Regions from separate parts of the Corallococcus sp. RDP092CA genome, predicted to be linked through region 2. Evidence: riboswitches for the same ligand, from Rfam matches in the RefSeq annotation. Region 2 holds a riboswitch; the other holds the start of a gene.
What was found. A riboswitch is a leader RNA that binds a small molecule or an ion and turns the genes downstream of it on or off. The one in region 2 is predicted to bind cobalamin.
Positions count from the first base shown of each region.

Region 1: another riboswitch for cobalamin. It lies ahead of U8525_RS08255 (hypothetical protein); the one in region 2 lies ahead of U8525_RS08775 (acyl-CoA thioesterase).

Region 1 is NZ_JAYESI010000005.1:174,291-177,914, reverse strand. Features, by position in the region: gene U8525_RS08260 (cell surface protein) at 1-273, opposite strand, end outside; gene U8525_RS08255 (hypothetical protein) at 282-1,670, opposite strand; cobalamin riboswitch at 1,826-2,053, opposite strand; gene U8525_RS08250 (MXAN_6577-like cysteine-rich protein) at 2,096-3,624, opposite strand, start outside.
Region 2 is NZ_JAYESI010000005.1:306,201-309,824, forward strand. Features, by position in the region: gene U8525_RS08770 (aspartate aminotransferase family protein) at 1-616, opposite strand, end outside; cobalamin riboswitch at 1,042-1,258, opposite strand; gene U8525_RS08775 (acyl-CoA thioesterase) at 1,294-1,704, opposite strand; cobalamin riboswitch at 1,868-2,108, opposite strand; gene U8525_RS08780 (TIGR04013 family B12-binding domain/radical SAM domain-containing protein) at 2,292-3,578, shown strand; gene U8525_RS08785 (hypothetical protein) at 3,605-3,624, shown strand, end outside.

The sequences.
Region 1 (3,624 bases), 130 kb from region 2:
GACGATGACGCCGTTGCGCCCGAGCGACAGCACGTCCAGCGAACCCGAGCCCGCGCCATCCCCTTGCGGCGCGCCCAGCACGATGCCCGGCAGCAGGCTCTGACCGAACCCCGCGCCGGTGCCCGGAGAGAAGGACACGATGCGGTCCGCGAACGGATCCCCCACGAGCGCTTGGGCCTGGGTGGAGTCCTGCCAGTCCTCGCCGCCGCACGCCACGGTGAGGAGCGCGGTGACGCCCAGCGCGAACGACTTTGGAAGAAGGGCCGTCCTCATGGGCATGCTCACGGGGCCTGCTGGATGCGGACCAGGCGCGCGCCGTTCTTGTCATCCACGCCGACGAGCAGGTCCGCGCCGATGGCGGTCATCCCGGTGACGCTCGTGCACTGGTCCACGTAGACGAGGACGGGCTGACGGGCGCCCACGGTCACGGTCGCGCCACCGTTCGTCACGGTGAAGGCGAAGCGCGAGATGTCCGTTCCGGCGAAGTTGTAGTCGGGCGGGACGTAGTCGCCGCGGAGCACCGACACGCCCTCGCCGTGGCCCGCGGCCGCGACGAAGTTGGAGCCCACGTCGAGCGCGGGCGCATCCGCCACGGCGAACGGCGTGCCGGAGGTGAGCGCCTCGGAGATGACCGCCGGGCCCACCGCGCGGCCCTCGTTGAGGAAGGTCTCGTCGGAGTAGTAGCCGAGCATCGCGACGCCGTTGGTGGACACGGCGGTGAAGCCGCTGCCGCCCGTCTCCGGAGGGAGCGTGCCCACCTTCAGCGCGGTGTACGGCGTGACGTCCGTCTTCAGCGCGTAGACGGCCAGGCCGGCCGACACCGTGTCGAGCCCGCCGCCGTTGATGAGGAACGCCCCCGGCACGACGCCCGCGGAGAAGTTGCTCGGCGCGGAGACGTAGGTGGAGCTGGCGGGCGTGGCGACGTCATACACGCCCACGGAGCCCGGGAAGCCCGCGCCGGACTTCGTGTAGCCGGTGAGGACGCGCAGGCCGTCCGTCTCCACGTAGCTGCTGAGGAAGAGCTGAGCGCCAGGGCTCTGGTCCGCGGGAGCGGCCACGTCGAACAGCGACGCCGTGCCCAGCGACACCTGCGGCCACGTGCCCAGTGAGTACAGCGCATGCGGGCCGACGTAGCTGTCCGACACCACCGTGTAGAGCGAGTACGTGGGACCGGGCGTCACGCCCACCGGCCCCGCGGCCGAGGGCAGCGTCGCGGCCTCACCGGCCACGAAGCCCGCCTGGAGCTGGAGCGTGCCCAGCTTCGGGTCATAGGTGGCGGCCTCGCACGGATCCGTTCCGGCGTCGGTCTCGGTGCCCGCGTCGGTCTCGGTGCCCGCGTCGGTCTCGGTGCCCGCATCGGTCTCCGTGCCCGCGTCGGTCTCGGTGCCGGCGTCGGTCTCGGTGCCGGCGTCGGTGTCCGTGCCCGCGTCGGTCTCCGTGCCCGCATCGGTCTCCGTGCCCGCGTCCGGCACGGCGATGGGCGTCTGCTCGCACTTGTTCTCGACGCAGGTGTAGCGCTGTCCCGCGGCGGGGGTGCCCTGGTCGCGGCAGTCGAAGTCATCGATGCACTCATCGCCGCACCCGGTGTGGAGCAGCGCCATCGCGAGGGTCGTCAGCACCCACGTGAAGCCCTTGAGTCCCCGCGCCGTCATCATCCGCTCTGTCTTCATCCGCGACTGCTCCCTTGCATCGCCCCCACGGGCGAGGTGAATCCAAGGGGCGGGGACGGAGAGCGGACCGCGCACGAGGGACACGTCAGGCCACGACACGCCGCGCGAGCGGAAGACCTCCGTCACCTCCCCTCGGAGGCTTCGGTCTGGCCATGCCCGGAGGCATGGGTCGTGGCAGGTCTTCGGACTCGCAGGCGCGGGAGGCCCTCACCGGGACACCCACCTACTGGCCGTCGCTTCCCAGCCCATCCGAGGGCCAGTGCTTGCGGGGACGGCGTTCGTTCCTGCTCACCGCTGCGGGGCAGTCCCGGCTTCACACCGGGTTCCCTTTTTCAACGCCGCACCCTGCGCGGATGCGGCGTACCAACGACGCGCGCTGGAGTATGGCGGACGGCAGTGCTTGTCAATACAGGCGGGCCAATGCCTCACGGCACCGCGACGATGTCGATGGCATTGGACACCTGGCGCCGGGGGTCCACCGGACACGCATCCAGCGCCGGGCCCGCCGCCTGAGGCGTGGAGTTGCCGCGCCGCTCGACGAGCTGGCCGTCGCGCACCTCCACCACGAACACGCGGCCCGCGTTCACGTCCGTGACGTACACGGCGTTGCCCACCACCGCGAGCCGTCCGCCCACCGCGAGGTCGCAGCCGTTCTCCGGCCCCCCGGTGCAACCCGGCGACAGCGCATACGAGGCCACCGGCTGGTCATCCTTCACCAGCACCAGCCCCGTGGCCTTCACCGCCTTCGCCCGGTAGCCGCTCGTGGTGTCGAACACCGCCTCGCCCAGGCAGCTCACCACCAGCTGGTCTCCCACCTCCATCACGTCGCCCGCGTTGAGGCAGTCCTTCGCGCCCAGATCGATGGCCCGCACCCCGCCATCCGCTGGGTCGATGCGCGCGAGCATCCCGGGCCCGTTGGGCAGGTAGTCATTCGCGGGGTTCAGGTTGGTGAGCGCCACGTAGACGCCCGCGTCCACCGACACCGCCGCGTACGGGAGCGCCATCGTCGTCCCGCCATCGAAGGACTTCAGGTCCAGGCCCGTGAGCGGCAGGGTGTCCACGAGCCGGGGGTGTTCCGGATCGCTCACGCTGACGCGCGCCACGGCGTTGCCCTGCTTGAAGTCGGAGCCGGCCGTGCCGAACAGCGGGATGTAGAACGTGTCGCCGCGCTTCGCGATGACCTGCGGGCTGGTGTTGGCGCCCAGGTTCACCTGCCCCACCGTGCGCAATCCCAGCCCTCCGCCCTGCGAAGCCCCTTCCCGCTTGAGCACCTGGAGCGTGTTGTTGACCGAGTCGAGGACATACACATACGGGGGGTCCACCAGGATGTCATTGGGCGAGGACGCCACCGCGCCCAGCGAGTCCTCCTCCGCCACCGTCCCCAGCGCCCCCGCCGGAGCCTGCGACAGCACCGCGCGCGCCGCGTCCGCCGCCAGCACCACGCCATCCCAGGCCGCCAGCGACTGCACGCCCGAGCCGAACTGCCGCCGGGGCCCCATCCGGTCCGTCCCCGCCTGGATGCCCACCAGTTGCCCGTTGGTGTAGCAGGCCGTCACCACGTCATACATGCAGCGGCCCGCGTGGCAGGACTGCACGTCCGGGCACACCGTGCCGCAAGCGCCGCAGTTGAGCGAATCCTCCGCGAGCACGACGCAGCTGTCCCCGCACCGCTCGGCGCCAGCGGAGCAGCCCTCGCGGCAGGTGCCGGCTTCACAGACCTGCCCGGAGGAGCACGCGGCGCCACAAGCGCCACAGTTCAGCGGGTCGCTCATGAGCGCGACGCAGGCGTCACCACAGACCTCCGTGCCCGGCTGGCAGCCGCACGCGCCCGCCTGACACGTCTCTCCCGCGCCGCACGCGGTGCCACACGCGCCGCAGTTCGACGGGTCGCCCTGGAGGTCCACGCACTCGGCGCCACAGACGCTCAGGCCCGTCGTGCACAGGACCTTCTCCT
Region 2 (3,624 bases):
CGGTGTCCGGCCCCACGCGCTGGAGCGTCTCCTCCAGCAGCCGCGCGTAGTGCGCGGCGCCGTCCCGCGCGTAGTCCTCCAGGCCGCAGCGGTAGGGGTAGGGCGCGGGCGTGGTGACGACCTCCGACAGCAGGGGGCCGAAGAACGTCTGGTAGTGCGGCCGTCCGGACATGGACAGCGCGTAGAGCGTGTTGCCGTGGTAGCCGGGCACGCGGGTGATGACGCGCGTGCGCTGGGGCTGGCCCCGCTCCACGCACAGCTGCCGCGCGAACTTCACGGCCGCCTCGATGGCCTCCGACCCCGAGCCGAGGAAGGCCGCCCGCCTCAGCCCCGCGGGCGCGTGCGCGCACAGGCGCGCGGCCAGCGCCTCGGTCACCTCCGTCGTGAAGTGGGTGCCGTTGACGTACGCGACCTGAAGCAGCTGCGCATGGATGCGGTCCGCCACCTCGCGGTTGCCGTGGCCCACGCTGGCCACCAGCGCGCCCGCCGAGCCGTCCAGGTAGCGGCGGCCCTGGGCGTCGTACAGGTAGACGCCCTCGCCGTGGGTGACGACGGGGAACTCGCGCGACAGGTTGCGCAGGAGCACGTTCCCGTCGGGGTAGCGGATGGCGTTCAAAGGCAGACGGCTCCCCTGGCGGCGCGCGCGGGACGCGGCCACGGTGGATGAAAGGAATTGCGTCGCGAAACGGAGGACGTCGTCAGCGGCGCCGCACCCGGGGGCTGGCGCGCCGTGTCTGGCTCCCGTGTCCTGTCACTGCCTCGCGCCGTCTCCGCGGTGTTCCACGCATCGTCGTCCGTCCTCACGGGCGACCCGCGTCGCCCGGCCAATGGCCCGCGAAGGTGGAGGGAGGGGTGTCCAGGCGCGACGCCGCGCACCCGGGCCGCGTGAGGGCCCGAAGACACCGACCCCCACCCCCGCGGGTGGCTGGAGACAGGAGGGATGAGGAGGGAACGTGCCGGGCAAAGTCCTGTGGAAACAAGGCCTTGCGCGGACCTTCCCGCCCTCCCTCGGGGCTCCAGGTCGAACCGTCCGTGGATGTCTCCCACGACACGGATGCGGGCAGGTCTTCGGGCTCGTGAGCGCGTCCGGCACCGGGGTGCCGGAGTTCCTACTGGCCGTCACTTCCCAGCGCCCACGTGGGCGCCAGTGTCATGGACGGCGGTCGTTCTCACCTACCGCTGCGGGGCAGCCCCGGCTTCGGACCGGGTTCCCTTTTCAGCCTGGGCAAACCCAGGCACCAGCATGGCGTCGTCTATACGCCCGGCTTGTTTCAGGTGTCAAGGCAATGTCTGTCATGTCTGGTTCTCCGGCGCGAGCGGCGGCACGGCGGTGGGACGGCGCTCCGCGTCGAGCGCGACGAGGATGAAGCGTCCGCGCGTGCACAGCTGTCGTGCGCCGGACAGGAGGTCTTCGGCGAACAGCTCCACGTCCACGGTGAGGGAGGTGCGGCCGGTGGCGACGACGCGGCCCACCAGCTCCACCAGCTGGCCCTGGCGCACGGGGGTGTGGAAGTCCACGCGTTCGCTGGACGCGGTGACGACGGTGCGCCGCGCGTAGCGGCTGGCGGTGATGAACGCGGACATGTCCATCAAGCGCAGCGCCTGTCCGCCGAAGAGGGTGCCGTAGTGGTTGGTCTGATCCGGGAAGACCATGTCCACCATGCGGGTCTCCGTGGCGGACGGGGGGAGGGAAGGGGACGTCATGAGGAGGGACTCCAGGCCCGAGCGGCCGTGCGCGCCGCGTGCGGAAGGGACACCGGGACACACGGCTCCCGGGCCCGGGGCACGGGCGGTGGCGGACGCGTGGACCGCGAAGGGTTGCCGGACCTTCCCGCGAGGGCCCGGGGTACCGCCCTGGAGGAGACGATTCTCCGCAGGGGCCGGCGGCAGGTTTTCGGACTCGTGGGCGTGCTTCCGGAGCGCGCTTCCCGTTCAGGAGGCCGCGTCCGTGGCGCCTACTGGCCGTCGCTTCCCAGTCCGACTGCCGGACCAGTGCGTCTGACGGCGTTCGTTCCCACTCACCGCTGCGGGGCAGCTCCGGATTCCCACCGGATTCCCTTGCTAAACCTCGCGGACTCCCGCGAGGCACCGTCGGCGGGGCGCACGTTAGACGCGAGCGCTGCCTCCGCCAAGCATCAAGGCCGGGGCCGCAGGTTACGGATGGAAGGCGCCCGCGCTTCCGTGCGAGGAGGCTCGGCATGACTGCTCACCGAGGGTTGGGGGGCCGTGCCCGCGCGCCGGGCAGGCGTGCCCCGCCGGGCGCGGGCCCTGTGGCATCATCCCCGGCAGCCATGTCGCAGACGCCTCGCAAGGTCTCGCTCGTCCTGAGCTACCAGTACCCCGGCAAGTACGCCTTCACCGTGCTCGCCGGCGCCGTGGAGGCGGACCCCGCGCTCGCGGACGTGTCGCTGCACTTCCCTCGCAGCCGCGAGGCCCTGCTGGACACCCTGCGCGCGCGCGTGGACGCGGGCGACACCGTCGTCGCCGCGTGGTCCTTCTACTCCGCCAGCTTCGGCCCCTCCGTGGAGGAGCTCACGTGGGTGCGCGAGCGGCTGGAGGGCCGCGACGTCCTCTGCATCGCGGGCGGCGTGCACGCCACCGCGGAGACGCTCCAGACGCTCCAGGCCGGCTTCGACCTCGTCGCCGTGGGCGAGGGCGAGCACACCCTGCGCGCCATCCTCGCCCGCGTCCTCAAGGGCGAGGACCCGCGCGCCACGCACGGCACCGCGCACCTCGAGGACGGCAAGCTCGTGCAGCGCGGCCACGGCGAGGGCGTGCGCCTGGACGACTTCCCGCCGTTCGCCGTGAAGCACGTGAAGTACGGCGCCATCGAGATCACCCGCGGCTGCATCTACGCGTGCCGCTTCTGCCAGACGCCCTTCATGTCCAAGGCGCGCTTCCGGCACCGCACCATCGCCAACATCGCCCACTGGGCCCGCGAGCTGCGCCGCATGGGTCGGCGCGACCTGCGCTTCATCACCCCCACGTCCCTGTCCTACGGCACCGCCGACGAGACCGTGAACCTGGCCGCCGTGGAGGCGCTGCTCGTCGCCGTGACGGAGGCCATGGCCCCGGACGGGCGCGTCTACTACGGCACCTTCCCCTCGGAGGTGCGCCCGGAGCACGTCACGCCGGAGGCCCTGGCGCTGCTCAAGCGCTACGTGGCCAACGACAACCTCATCATCGGCGGCCAGTCCGGCTCCGAACGCATCCTCCAGGCCACCCGGCGCGGCCACGACGTGGAGACCGTGGTGCGCGCCGCCCGGCTCGCGGTGGAGGGCGGCTTCGTGCCCAACGTGGACTTCATCCTGGGCCTGCCGGGGGAAGAGCCCGCGGACGTGGACGCCACCCTGGACCTCATGCAGCGCCTGTCCGACCTGGGCGCCCGCGTGCACGGCCACACCTTCATGCCGCTGCCCGGCACGCCGTTCCGCGACGCGCCCCCCGGGCGCCTGGACGCGCGCACCCGGCAGCGGCTGGACTTCCTCGCGTCCCAGGGCCGCCTGTATGGCCACTGGAAGGCCCAGGGCGTGCTCGCGGAGGCCATCGCCTCCCGCAGACAGCCGCGCGCCCGCTAGCCGCACCCGTTACACTGCCCCGCGCGATGGCTGAACAGACGCCTTA